Regions from separate parts of the Salinivibrio sp. MA351 genome, predicted to be linked through region 2. Evidence: riboswitches for the same ligand, from Rfam matches in the RefSeq annotation. Region 2 holds a riboswitch; the other holds the start of a gene.
What was found. A riboswitch is a leader RNA that binds a small molecule or an ion and turns the genes downstream of it on or off. The one in region 2 is predicted to bind thiamine pyrophosphate.
Positions count from the first base shown of each region.

Region 1: it holds a riboswitch for thiamine pyrophosphate, as region 2 does, so the genes downstream of both, thiB (thiamine ABC transporter substrate binding subunit) here and thiD (bifunctional hydroxymethylpyrimidine kinase/phosphomethylpyrimidine kinase) in region 2, are expected to answer to the same signal.

Region 1 covers NZ_MUFG01000005.1:58,506-64,542, forward strand. Annotated here, with positions in the region: gene leuC (3-isopropylmalate dehydratase large subunit) at 1-1,076, shown strand, start outside; gene leuD (3-isopropylmalate dehydratase small subunit) at 1,086-1,688, shown strand; gene BZG78_RS04605 (DUF547 domain-containing protein) at 1,833-2,624, shown strand; TPP riboswitch at 2,663-2,764, shown strand; gene thiB (thiamine ABC transporter substrate binding subunit) at 2,817-3,803, shown strand; gene thiP (thiamine/thiamine pyrophosphate ABC transporter permease) at 3,809-5,398, shown strand; gene thiQ (thiamine ABC transporter ATP-binding protein) at 5,392-6,037, shown strand, end outside.
Region 2 covers NZ_MUFG01000006.1:40,732-46,768, forward strand. Annotated here, with positions in the region: gene BZG78_RS05300 (DUF3081 domain-containing protein) at 1-166, shown strand, start outside; gene BZG78_RS05305 (ATP-binding protein) at 243-2,114, shown strand; gene BZG78_RS05310 (EAL domain-containing protein) at 2,111-3,904, shown strand; TPP riboswitch at 3,959-4,059, shown strand; gene thiD (bifunctional hydroxymethylpyrimidine kinase/phosphomethylpyrimidine kinase) at 4,122-4,991, shown strand; gene BZG78_RS05320 (ion channel) at 5,015-6,037, opposite strand, start outside.

The DNA of each region.
Region 1 (6,037 bases), on a different contig from region 2:
TCCATGTGATGGGGCCCGAGTTAGGGATTACTTTGCCTGGCAATACCATCGTCTGTGGTGATTCTCATACGGCAACTCACGGTGCTTTTGGTGCACTGGCCTTTGGTATTGGTACCTCCGAAGTCGAACACGTACTGGCCACCCAAACGCTCAAGCAATCCCGCGCCCGCACGATGAAAATTGAAGTCACGGGCAAAACCGCCCCCGGGATCACCGCCAAAGACATTGTCCTAGCGATTATCGGCCAAGTCGGTCATGCCGGCGGCACCGGACACGTGGTGGAATTTTGCGGTGACGCCATTACCGACTTGTCCATGGAAGGGCGAATGACGGTCTGCAACATGGCGATCGAATTGGGCGCAAAAGCGGGCCTGATCGCCCCCGATGAGACCACATTTGCCTATTTAAAAGACAAGAAATTTGCTCCTAAAGGTGAACAATGGCAGCAAGCGGTCGATTTTTGGCAAACCTTGCACTCGGATGCCGATGCGCAATTTGATCGTGTCGTGACACTCGATGGCAGTCAAATTCATCATCAGGTCACCTGGGGGACCAACCCCGGCCAAGTGGTTAGTGTGCACGATAGCGTGCCGGCTCCTGAGCACATGGCAGATCCGATCGCGCGCCACTCGGCGGAACGCGCGCTGAAATACATGGGGCTAACCGCAGGCCAAGCCATAACAGATATCCAAATTGATAAAGTGTTTATTGGCTCATGCACCAACTCTCGAATTGAGGACATGCGCGCAGCCGCGGCGGTCGCCAAAGGTCGGCACGTCGCAGATAGCGTCCATGCCATGGTGGTGCCAGGCTCAGAGCAAGTGCGTGCCCAAGCAGAGCAAGAAGGGCTGGATGTGATTTTCCGCGAGGCGGGCTTTGAGTGGCGCTTACCCGGCTGCTCAATGTGCTTGGCGATGAACAACGATCGCTTAGGCCCCAAAGAGCGCTGTGCATCGACCAGCAACCGTAACTTTGAAGGCCGCCAAGGCCGTGAAGGCCGTACCCACTTGGTCAGCCCAGCCATGGCCGCTGCCGCCGCCATTGCCGGTCACTTTGTTGACGTTAACCAATTATAAGGAGGCCTTATGTCAGGCATACACACTCATACCGGCATTGTTGCCCCATTGGATGCGGCAAACGTCGACACCGATGCGATCATCCCCAAACAGTTTTTGCAAAAAGTCACCCGCACCGGATTCGGCCAGCACCTGTTTCACGATTGGCGCTTTTTAGACGATGCGGGCAAACAGCCGAACCCCGAGTTTGTGCTCAATCAAGCGCGCTACCAAGGGGCGAGCGTGTTACTCACCCGCGAAAACTTTGGCTGTGGCTCGTCACGCGAACATGCTCCTTGGGCGCTGGATGATTACGGTTTTAAAGTGATTATCGCCCCCAGTTTTGCCGATATTTTCTATGGCAACTGCATTAATAACCAAATGGTGCCGGTGACCCTTGAAGAAGGCCAAATCGATGCTTTATTTACGTATGTGGCCGAAAATGAAGGCGCGGCGGTAACGCTAGATTTGCCCGCCCAAACCATCCGTGCCGGTGAACACTGCTTTAGCTTCCGGATGGATGATTTTCGCCATCATTGCTTACTCGAAGGTTTGGATAGTATCGGGCTGACGTTACAGCACGAAGCGGAAATTTCGCGCTTTGAGCAGCAAATACCTGATTTTTTGGTGTAATACCATCCACTCATCTCTCGCCAATAAGTGCTGATTATTCCGCATTTATTGGCGTTCCTTCCCATTTTTCTATCCTCAATGAAACCAACCGCTGACTCGCTTGGTCTAGTCTCAAAGAAGGTTTGATCGCATTAAGGACTGACAATGCAAAAACATTTGATACTTCTGTTCGGGCTAGTGTTTCCGCTCATCAGTCAAGCCGCGCCCAAAGCGGACTACTGGGCAATGTGGGATGCACATAATCCTGACAGCCAAGCCACCTTCACGCATCACAGTTGGCAAGTATTACTCGATAAGTATTTACAGCCTCAGGGGCAGCACACCTTATTTAACTACGCAGCCGTCACCGAGGCCGATAAAGCGACCCTCGATCATTACATTCGCATGCTTACCGAGCGCGATCCGCGCACCCTGAGCAAAGACGAACAATACGCGTATTGGGTTAACCTCTACAATGCGGTCACGGTGACGCTGATTTTGGACAACTATCCAGTCAGTTCGATCACCAAACTCGGTGGGCTGTTTAGCTTTGGTCCGTGGGATGATGACGTAGTGACGGTGGCTGGCGAATCCCTCACGCTCAATGATATCGAACACCGTATTTTGCGTCCGCTATGGCAAGATCCGCGTACCCACTATGCGGTCAATTGTGCCAGCCTTGGCTGCCCTAACCTGCAACCGCAAGCCTTTCAAGCCGACACCTTGGACGCGCAATTAGAACAAGCCGCCTACTCCTTTATTAATAGTGATAAAGGCGTGAGTCAACAGGGGAATCAGTGGCAGCTTTCTTCTATCTATGAGTGGTTTGAGACTGACTTTGGCGGCAGTGAACAAGGGGTGATCACCCATATCAATCAATATAGAGACATCAAGCTTCCCAAGGATGCACGCTTGGATTATGACTACGACTGGACGCTTAACCAACTCGCGGATTAAAAGGCTTGGTGAACACTAAGCCAATCAGTACAATAGCACCGTACTCATTGGGGAGCCTCACGGCTGAGATTGCGCGCGGCGCTAAACCCATCGAACCTGATCCAGCTAACACTGGCGTAGGGATTGAGACTTGATGTTGCCATCAACTTGCCTCAACACCCACGCCCAACTTAGGAGCGTGCTGTGAAAGTTATTACCTCTGTTCTCACTCTGGTTTCTTTATCGCTGTTATCACTCAGCGCCCGAGCCGCCGACCCTCTGACGGTCTATACCTATGATTCTTTTATCGCCGATTGGGGCGCAGGGCCAAAAATCAAAGCCGAATTTGAAAAACGCTGTGACTGCCAATTAGAGTTTGTGTCTCTTAGTGACGGTGCTGCTCTGCTTAATCGCTTACGTATCGAAGGCAATACTACCAAGGCTGATATTGTACTCGGTATGGATACTAACTTGATGAAAGAAGCTGAGCGTAGCGGCATTGTCGCCGAGCACGCGGTGAATACGGAGCGCCTGCAGGTACCCGGCGGTTGGGATAATCCCTACTTTATCCCCTACGATTACGGCTACTTTGCCTTTGTGTATGACACCACGCGTTTGCTCGACCCACCCAAAAGCTTGAAGGCTTTGATTGAGGAGCGTGACGATATCAGTGTGATTTACCAAGATCCACGTGTGTCAACAGTTGGCCAAGGCTTGATGCTGTGGATCCAAAAAGTATACGGCGATCAAAGCCAGCAGGCATGGCGCGACCTTGCCGACAACACTATTACCGTGACCAAAGGCTGGACCGAAGCGTACAACATGTTCCTCAACAAAGAGGCAGATATGGTGCTTTCATACACCTCTTCGCCCGCCTATCACCTGGTCGCTGACGATGATGACCGCTTTGCCGCCGCCATGTTTGAAGAAGGCCATTATATGCAAATTGAAGTGGCGGCGAAGTCTGCTTATACCGACCAACCAGAACGCGCCGATGCGTTTCTACAATTTATGCTCAGTGACACAGCACAGTCTGTGATCCCAACCACGCAGTGGATGTACCCGGTCACCGATGTTAGCTTGCCTGACGCCTTCTATACGCTGAACAAACCAGAAGAGAGCCTGTTGTACCAGCCCGATGAAGTGATGGGTAACCGTCAGCAATGGGTGCGCGATTGGCAAACCGCTTTGGTTGAATAACGTCGATGCTCAACCCTTCTCGAACCTGGCCGGGCAGTCTCGCGGCCAGCTTGGTCGTGTTATTAATTGGCAGCGCACTCTGGGCGCTGTTCTTACACAGTCAAGACTTGAAGCTGTCCGCCCTGTGGCAAGATGCCTATCTGCGCCATGTCACGCTGTTTAGCTTTAAGCAGGCTACCTTATCTGTGGTGCTCAGCGTTGGGCTCGCCATTCCTGTGGCCCATGCGCTGGCTCGGCGACAATTTCCAGGGAAAGCTTGGCTACTCAAACTGTTTGCCATGACCCTGGTGCTGCCGGTATTGGTGGGCGTGTTTGGATTGGTTGCCATCTACGGCCGCAGCGGTTGGATTGCACAAGCCTTCGCGCAATTTGATGCGGCGATGCCATTTTCTCTCTATGGCTTAAGCGGCATTTTGCTTGCGCATGTTTTCTTTAACCTGCCTTTTTCGGCCCAATTGATGGTGCAGGCCTTGGAAGGGATCCCGGCGGATCAAAGGCGCCTGGCAACCCAGCTTGGTCTAAGAGGCTGGCAACGTTTTCGCCACCTTGAATGGCCTTATCTGCGGCAAAGTCTACCCCATGTCGTCGGACTGGTATTCATGCTGTGTTTCACCAGCTTCGCCACCGTGATGGCATTAGGCGGTGGCCCCAAAGCGACCACCATTGAATTGGCTATCTATCAAGCCATTCATTTTGATTTTGACTTACAAACCGGTGCCGCTCTGGCGCTGTGGCAAATGCTCTTGTGCGGCACCTTTGCTTTTATTGTGCAAACACTGACTCGGCCGATTGCCAACACCCCCAGCGAAGTGCAACCGCTTCCATCGGCACTCGATAGTCGCACGGCGAAGTGTTGGGACAGTCTCTGGATTGCGCTGACTTTATTGTTGGTTCTACCACCTCTCGGGGTTGTGATCGCGCGTGGCCTTAACCCTAGCGCGTTAATTGTGCTGAACGACACAGCATTATGGCAAGCCACCATGCATTCACTGCTTATCGCTACCGGCGCAACCGTCTTGGCCTTCGTGTTGGCCACCTCTGTCATCTTAGCCAGTCGTCATTGGCGCTTGAACGGGCGTAAGAAACAAGCGAATGGCATTGAAACGTTAGGGGCGATGATTTTAGTGGTACCCAGTATTGTCCTCAGTACCGGGATTTTTTTACTGTTTCGCCAGTTTAGCGATGTATTCAGCTTGGCGCTGTGGTTGGTGATGGCCGTGAACGCCCTGATGGCGTTGCCCTATTTAATAAAAGTACTGAGCGCGCCCGCCTATCAACTTGCCCAGTCCTATCACAATCTTTGCGCTACCTTGGGGCTAAAAGGTGTCAACCGTCTACATCTTATCGAATGGCAGTGTTTACGCGCCCCGATCGCGCGCGGCGTGGCGGTGAGTTTTGTGTTATCGATGGGCGATCTTAGTGCGATCGCACTTTTTGGTAGCCAAAATTTTCAAACCCTGCCGCTCTATTTGTTTCGCTTGATGGGGAGCTACCAAATGGACGCAGGCGCTGCCGCTGCCATGCTATTACTGCTTACCAGTTTGGGTTGCTATGCCCTAATCACTCGTCTGATCCAATGGAGACACGCATGCTGACGCTTTCCAATGTCCACTATCGTTACCAGCAAGATTGGATGATCTTTGATGCCCAAATAGCCCCTGGAGAGATTGTGGCCGTGCTCGGGCCCAGCGGTGCAGGAAAAAGCACCTTATTATCACTGATTGCTGGGCTGATCGCGCCAGATAGTGGCGAGATCACCATTGATGGCAAGCCCGTCACCACGACACCCGCTCACCAGCGGCCACTGTCTATTTTGTTTCAAGAACACAACGTATTTACCCATTTGTCAGTATTCGACAACATGGCGATTGGCTTGTCTCCCTCGCTTAAACTCACGGCCACACAGCAAGAGGCCGTGCGCCATGCTGCACACGCGGTAGGGTTGACCGATTATTTATCTCGTCTACCCAGCCAACTATCGGGCGGCCAACGCCAACGCATCGCCTTGGGGAGAAGCATCGCACGCAACCAGCCTTTATTACTGCTCGATGAACCCTTTTCGGCACTTGATCCGGCGCTAAAACAAGACATGTTAGCCTTGGTCAAACGTACCGCTCAAGAACAAGGCACGACGGTGGTAATGGTCACTCACCATCCAGACGATGCACAAGCGATCGCCAATCAATTTATCTATCTCGATAATGGCCGAATCCAGCTTCACGATCCGGTTGATA
Region 2 (6,037 bases):
TGACGCTTTCTCAGATTATGACGGCTATACCATTTATTTAGCAGGAAATGGGGTACAGTTACGTGTGGGGTTTCACAATACGTATCATCTCGACTACGAGCATGAGAACCTTAAAGAGCAGTTCCTGAAAAAGGTCGATGCGCTAGTCAAAAACTATAAAAGATAGCGACGGATAGGCAATGCATGCCGGACCGTCACACGCCCCACAATGGGGCGTTTTTTATAGGTCAAAGGCAGGGAGCATGGACAGCGAACCAATCACCACAAACCGAACACGCGGGACCCAAGCCCATTATCAAGCGTTAGTCGACAGCGCGGCAGCCGCGATCTTGGTGATTGATGAACGCGGCATTATTTTAGATGCGAACCCGTTCACCCACCGATTATTGGGTTATCACCCGCAACAGCTAATCGGAAAGAATGTTGATTGTTTAATGCCGCCGGAGCACCAAGGAAAGCATGACCATTATTTACGGCAATATATAACAACAGGCCAGGCAAACATTATCGGTACCGGCCGGCGGGTTGAGGCACGGCATCAAGCGGGGCATGTGGTACCCATTCATCTTGCGGTCAGTGAAGTGTGGGTTGAAGACCGGCGAGAGTTTATTGGCATTATGTCTGATATGCGCGCGCTGACTCAGGCTCAGACGCGTATTAAACACGAACGCAATCAACTCAAAACCATTATTAATGCGATCGCCAATCCTGTTTTTGTCCGAGAGCTGGGCGGACAATATTCGCTTGCAAATTACGCCTGCCTACAAGCATTAAATGTCGAGCATGTTGAACAGCTTGCTGAGGCAATTCATGGTGCCTTGCCTGAGGGAATGCGCGAAACCCTCAATGCGCTTGATCACCAACTGACGCTCGATGGTGAACCCGTTCATGTCGATGTGACATTAAGAGATGGTCGGACTTTTAAGCTCGCTAAAACGCTTATTCGCCACGTAGAGGGAGAGCCTTACGCCATCGTGACTGTTGGGTATGATGCCACACCATTGCTGCAAGCGAAGCACGAGGCAGAACGCGCCAATCAAGCCAAAAGTGATTTTCTCTCTGCCATGAGTCATGAGCTGCGCACGCCTTTAAACAGTGTGCTCGGTTATGCGCAACTACTACAACGATCCTCTTCTCCTCGCTTGACGGAGACGCAACGGCAATATGTTGATCAAATTCACCAAAGTGGTCGCCACTTACTCACCTTAATTAATGATGTGCTGGATCTTGCCAAACTTGAGGCAGGAAAAACGGTGGTCAATGTCACCTGGTATCCGGTTCGCGCCCTTGTCAGTGATGCCGTTCGAACACTACTCCCGCTCGCACAGCAACAGCACGTTGAGTTAGATGAGTGCCTACCCGCGGATCTGAGTGGCGACCTATATGTGGATCCAACCCGTTTCAAACAAGTGTTGATCAATTTACTCAGCAACGCGATTAAATATAACCATCCTCAGGGGCGAGTATGGGTTGAAGCCAGTCATCCATCGTCAACCTTGACGATCTCTGTATCAGATACCGGGATCGGCATCGCTGAAAATCGGTTAAACCATCTTTTTGAGCCTTTTAACCGCTTGGCCGCCGAACAATCACAGATTGAAGGGGCAGGTGTGGGGTTAGCGGTGAGCCATCAATTGGTTGTGCAAATGCAAGGCGAGATGTCAGTAAAAAGCCAGCCAGGCAAGGGCAGTTGTTTTGCAGTAACGTTCCCTTACCGAGCGTCGACGCGACCTGACGATCAAGGTTGTACGTGTCTCCGCGTGAGCCAGCCGCATCGCGTGCTCTATATTGATAATAACAGTGCCCGCCAGCGCCTGATGACCGATTGCTTTGAAGATTGGCCAATGTTGACACTCTATCATGCGCATGGGCTGTCACTGGCTGAGGCTGTTGCGCTCGCGTCTCCGCCATCGTTAGTCATTATGGCGGCTGATAGCGTTGCGGCAACGTCCGAACAAATACAAGCACTATTTGGCGACAAACCACTCATTGTTCTGACTGACAACCCATGCGACGAACCGCATAACAAACCGACATTACGACGTTTATCGCTGCCGCTCTCGTCAGCGGACTTGGCTGAGGCCATACAATTATTATTAGAGGAGAGGCTATGACAAAGGATCCGTCACAAGCACATATACTGATCATTGATGATCGACCGGAAAACATTCACTTACTGTCTACCATGCTCAAGCAAGCCGGTTATCAACAGCTGAATGGACTCACCGATCCTCGCCTTGTTACCGATGCTCTCTCCCCCGTTCCCGACCTGATTTTACTCGATATGCGGATGCCGCAGCGCTCTGGCTTACTGGTGCTGGATGATCTTAATGACGCTTTAGATGAGCATTGCCCGCCCGTGATGGTACTCACCGCAGATAATGACCTGAATTTGCGTAACCAAGCGTTATGCCGTGGCGCGATTGATTACATCAGCAAACCCTTTGATCACGATGAGGTGTTGCAACGGATTCAAAACCTTTTGCATCTGCAATTGAAAACCCGTAAAGAGCGCGATCAAGCGGCACGGCTGCAAATGCTGGTTAACAAACAAACGGCGGCTTTACGCGCGCTTTCTTTGACCCATCCGTTAACCGGGCTACCAAATCGTCGCGCATTATTAGATGCCGCTGAGCGCCAGCTGAGCAAAGGGCCGGTGACTGTGATGATGATTGCCTTAGATGGCATGGAAGCGGTGACCAAACACCAAGGCCATTTAATGACAGAGGCACTATACAAACAAGTGGCTAATCTGCTAGCCAATAGTACAGTGGCGCGCCCACATCGCATTGGCGTTTGGGATAGCACACGACTGGTGATGCTGATTGAAGAACACGATAACAATGCCGTAGAAAAAGCCGCGCGCATCAATCGGTTGATCAGCGGACATCACACGCTCGATGGGCGTTTAATGTTTTTACGTTGCCACATTGGTATCAGCCGCACGGAGCTTGAGACACAAGATGTGGCGCAACTGTTTCGTCAAGCCATTTTAGCGATTCCGACGGATGACCAACTTATCGGCGAATATCAGCCTGAGCTTGACAGCCAAGCTCAGCGCGCGCATTTGATTCGCACCGAATTAGGGCCAGCACTACAAAGCGGACAATTATCACTGGTGTATCAACCCAAATGGCGATTAGACGGCGGTTTGATGATAGGCGCGGAAGCGCTGTTGCGTTGGCAGCATCCGACCCTTGGGGCCATCAGTCCGGCGGAATTTATCCCCATCGCCGAACGCAGCGCAGACATGATCCAACTGGGCGACCACGTACTGGTGATGGCCTTAGCCGCGGTTGAATGTTGGCGAAAAAATAAACTGATCAACGATAGCTTTCACCTGTCAGTCAATGTTTCTGCCCAGCAGTTTCGCCCCGGCTTTGCTGACAGCGTCTTAGCTCGGTGCCAGGCAGTTGATGTCCCTTTGCATCTGATTCAATTAGAGGTCACAGAATCAGCACTGATCCAGCACATGTCGGTGGCACTGAAAGAGCTACAACAATTGCGAGATGCAGGCATGCATATTGCCCTCGATGACTTTGGCACCGGCTACAGCTCGCTCAGTTACCTTAAACAGTTACCGGTCGATTGGGTCAAACTTGATCGCAGCTTTATCCAAGACTTGGCTACCAACGCCAGTGATAAGCACTTGGTGGGTAGCGTGATTGATTTGGCCCATGGTTTTGGTCATGGTGTGGTCGCCGAGGGCGTCGAAAAAGAGGACCAGCAGTATGTGCTACAAACCATTGGCTGCGACCAAGTGCAGGGCTTTTTATACGCACGGCCCCTAATCCAAGAAGGATTTGAACAACTGCTTAAAACCGCCAACCAAGGCAACGCGACCATTAATAGCAACGCAACGAACAATAGCAATGCAACCAGCAACAGTAATGAGATGGCCTAAACGCGCAATTAGCGCCATCATACTTGCGCTTTATCACTAAGGTTTATATTCTGACCGTGTTAGTCGGGGAGCAAGCAATTGCTGAGACTGCGAAAGCAGGACCCGTAGAACCTGATCCAGTTAGCACTGGCGGAGGGAACTGACGTGCTCAGCACACAAGGTCGCGCCATCGTGCGTGGTTTTGTCTCCTTCCGCCCCTCATGATTAAGGGGCCAATATGAACCAATCACCACCTGTTATTCTCACCATCGCCGGCTCAGACAGCGGTGGGGGGGCTGGTATTCAAGCCGATATTAAAGCGATTTCAGCCACGGGCGGCTATGCCTGCTCGGCGATCACCGCCTTAACTGCACAAAATACCTGTGGCGTTGAGGCCGTTTCGCCGGTCGACCCAGCGTTTGTTCGCGCGCAACTGAATGCTGTGTTATACGACATGCCGGTACGTGCCGTGAAAATCGGCATGCTCGCCAACCAAGCGATTATTCGCGAAGTAGCTGCTGTGCTCGCGCGCTCCCCGCACTTACCAGTCGTGCTCGATCCGGTCATGATCGCCACCAGCGGCGATCCGTTATTAGATGATGACGCCATGGATGCACTGATCAATACATTGATCCCGCGCGCGACCATTTTAACCCCCAACTTGCCAGAGGCCGCGCGTTTAACCGGGTGTCCTGTTCCGACAACCACCGAAGAGATGTACGCCTTAGTGCCGGCACTGCGCAAGCTCGGATGTCCGTATGTGATGCTAAAAGGTGGGCACTTGCATCATGCGCCAGAGAGTCTGGATGTGTGGATTAGCCGAGATACGTGTCAAACCCTGAGTGCACGCCGCATTGAAACGCCTAACACCCATGGCACAGGCTGTTCACTGTCGGCGGCGATTGCCTCGTTTTATGCGCAGGGACTGACACCCATCGACGCCGGGCGAGCGGCTAAGCGTTATCTCACTGACGCCTTAGCGCATAGCCAACAGTTAATCGTTGGAAGAGGGGCAGGGCCGGTACATCATTTTTTCGCCTACCCCGCTGATGAGAGTGTTTATTTATCCAAGCATGCGTTGGTTGAATCGCACGCTCTCGTTAAATAATGCACTTTGATTAGATAGCGTGCTTACGCGGCGGACCAATGTGGCAAGCGCTGGGCGGCGATATAAAAAAGACGGTCGCCCGGCAATACTTTTGTCCCCACTGGCGGGTTTAAGATAATACCTTGGCCTTGGTCGATCCCAATTAAGGTGGCGTCATATTCTTGCTTGAGCTGACCAAAGAGATCGCCGGTATCGATTTCTGTTGCGTTACTCGGATAACGGGCACAGTATTGCGTCATCCCTTGTGACGTGCTCAAAAGCTCATGATGCAACTGACTTGAACCGGGATCCACCGCCGCTTTTGCTAGCATTTCGACCGACACCGACGGCACACATTCCGCATGCGGGTAGTGCTGTTTGAGGATTTGGCTTATCGCATCATCTTGAAAATACGCCAATAAATGCGCTGACAGATTTTTATGTGCGCAGAACAGAGCCGCTGACAAAGTAATATCATCTTCTGGGTTATCAATAATAATACTCGAGGCATGCTCGACCTTGGCGCGGGCAATGCCTTCAGCATCGGTAAAACTTGCCACGCGCACAAATTCCACCTCACCAGGCAGTGGGTTTTCGATTTCTGCGCGCGCACAAAGCACAATCGGGCGCTCACCATGCACTCCGCTTTGCAATAAACGAATAAGCTGTATCGTACGTTGTCCGTTCCAGCCTAAGATAAGAAGATGATTTTTCACACTAATACTCCGTTTTCCTTGTAACCCGCGTCGCCAATAATCCACCAGTGATCCGGTGACATGCCCAATCACCACCGCAAACAACCCTAAGCCGCCGGGAATAATCCAAAAAGACGTGATCCATTGCCCCCACTCAGTAACGGGGGAATAATCGCCGTAGCCAACGGTCGAGGCCGTCACAATCAAGTAATACACATAGCGGCTCAGCGACTGGGTCATCGCGGTCTCGCCCGCTCCATATAAAAGTAGCCAGCCAATCACGCCATAGGCGAGTACCACCAAGCCGAGCATACGCCCGTTCAAATGGGCGAAGCGGCTGATAATCCAACGTTTAAAAAGCAACCAAAAGGT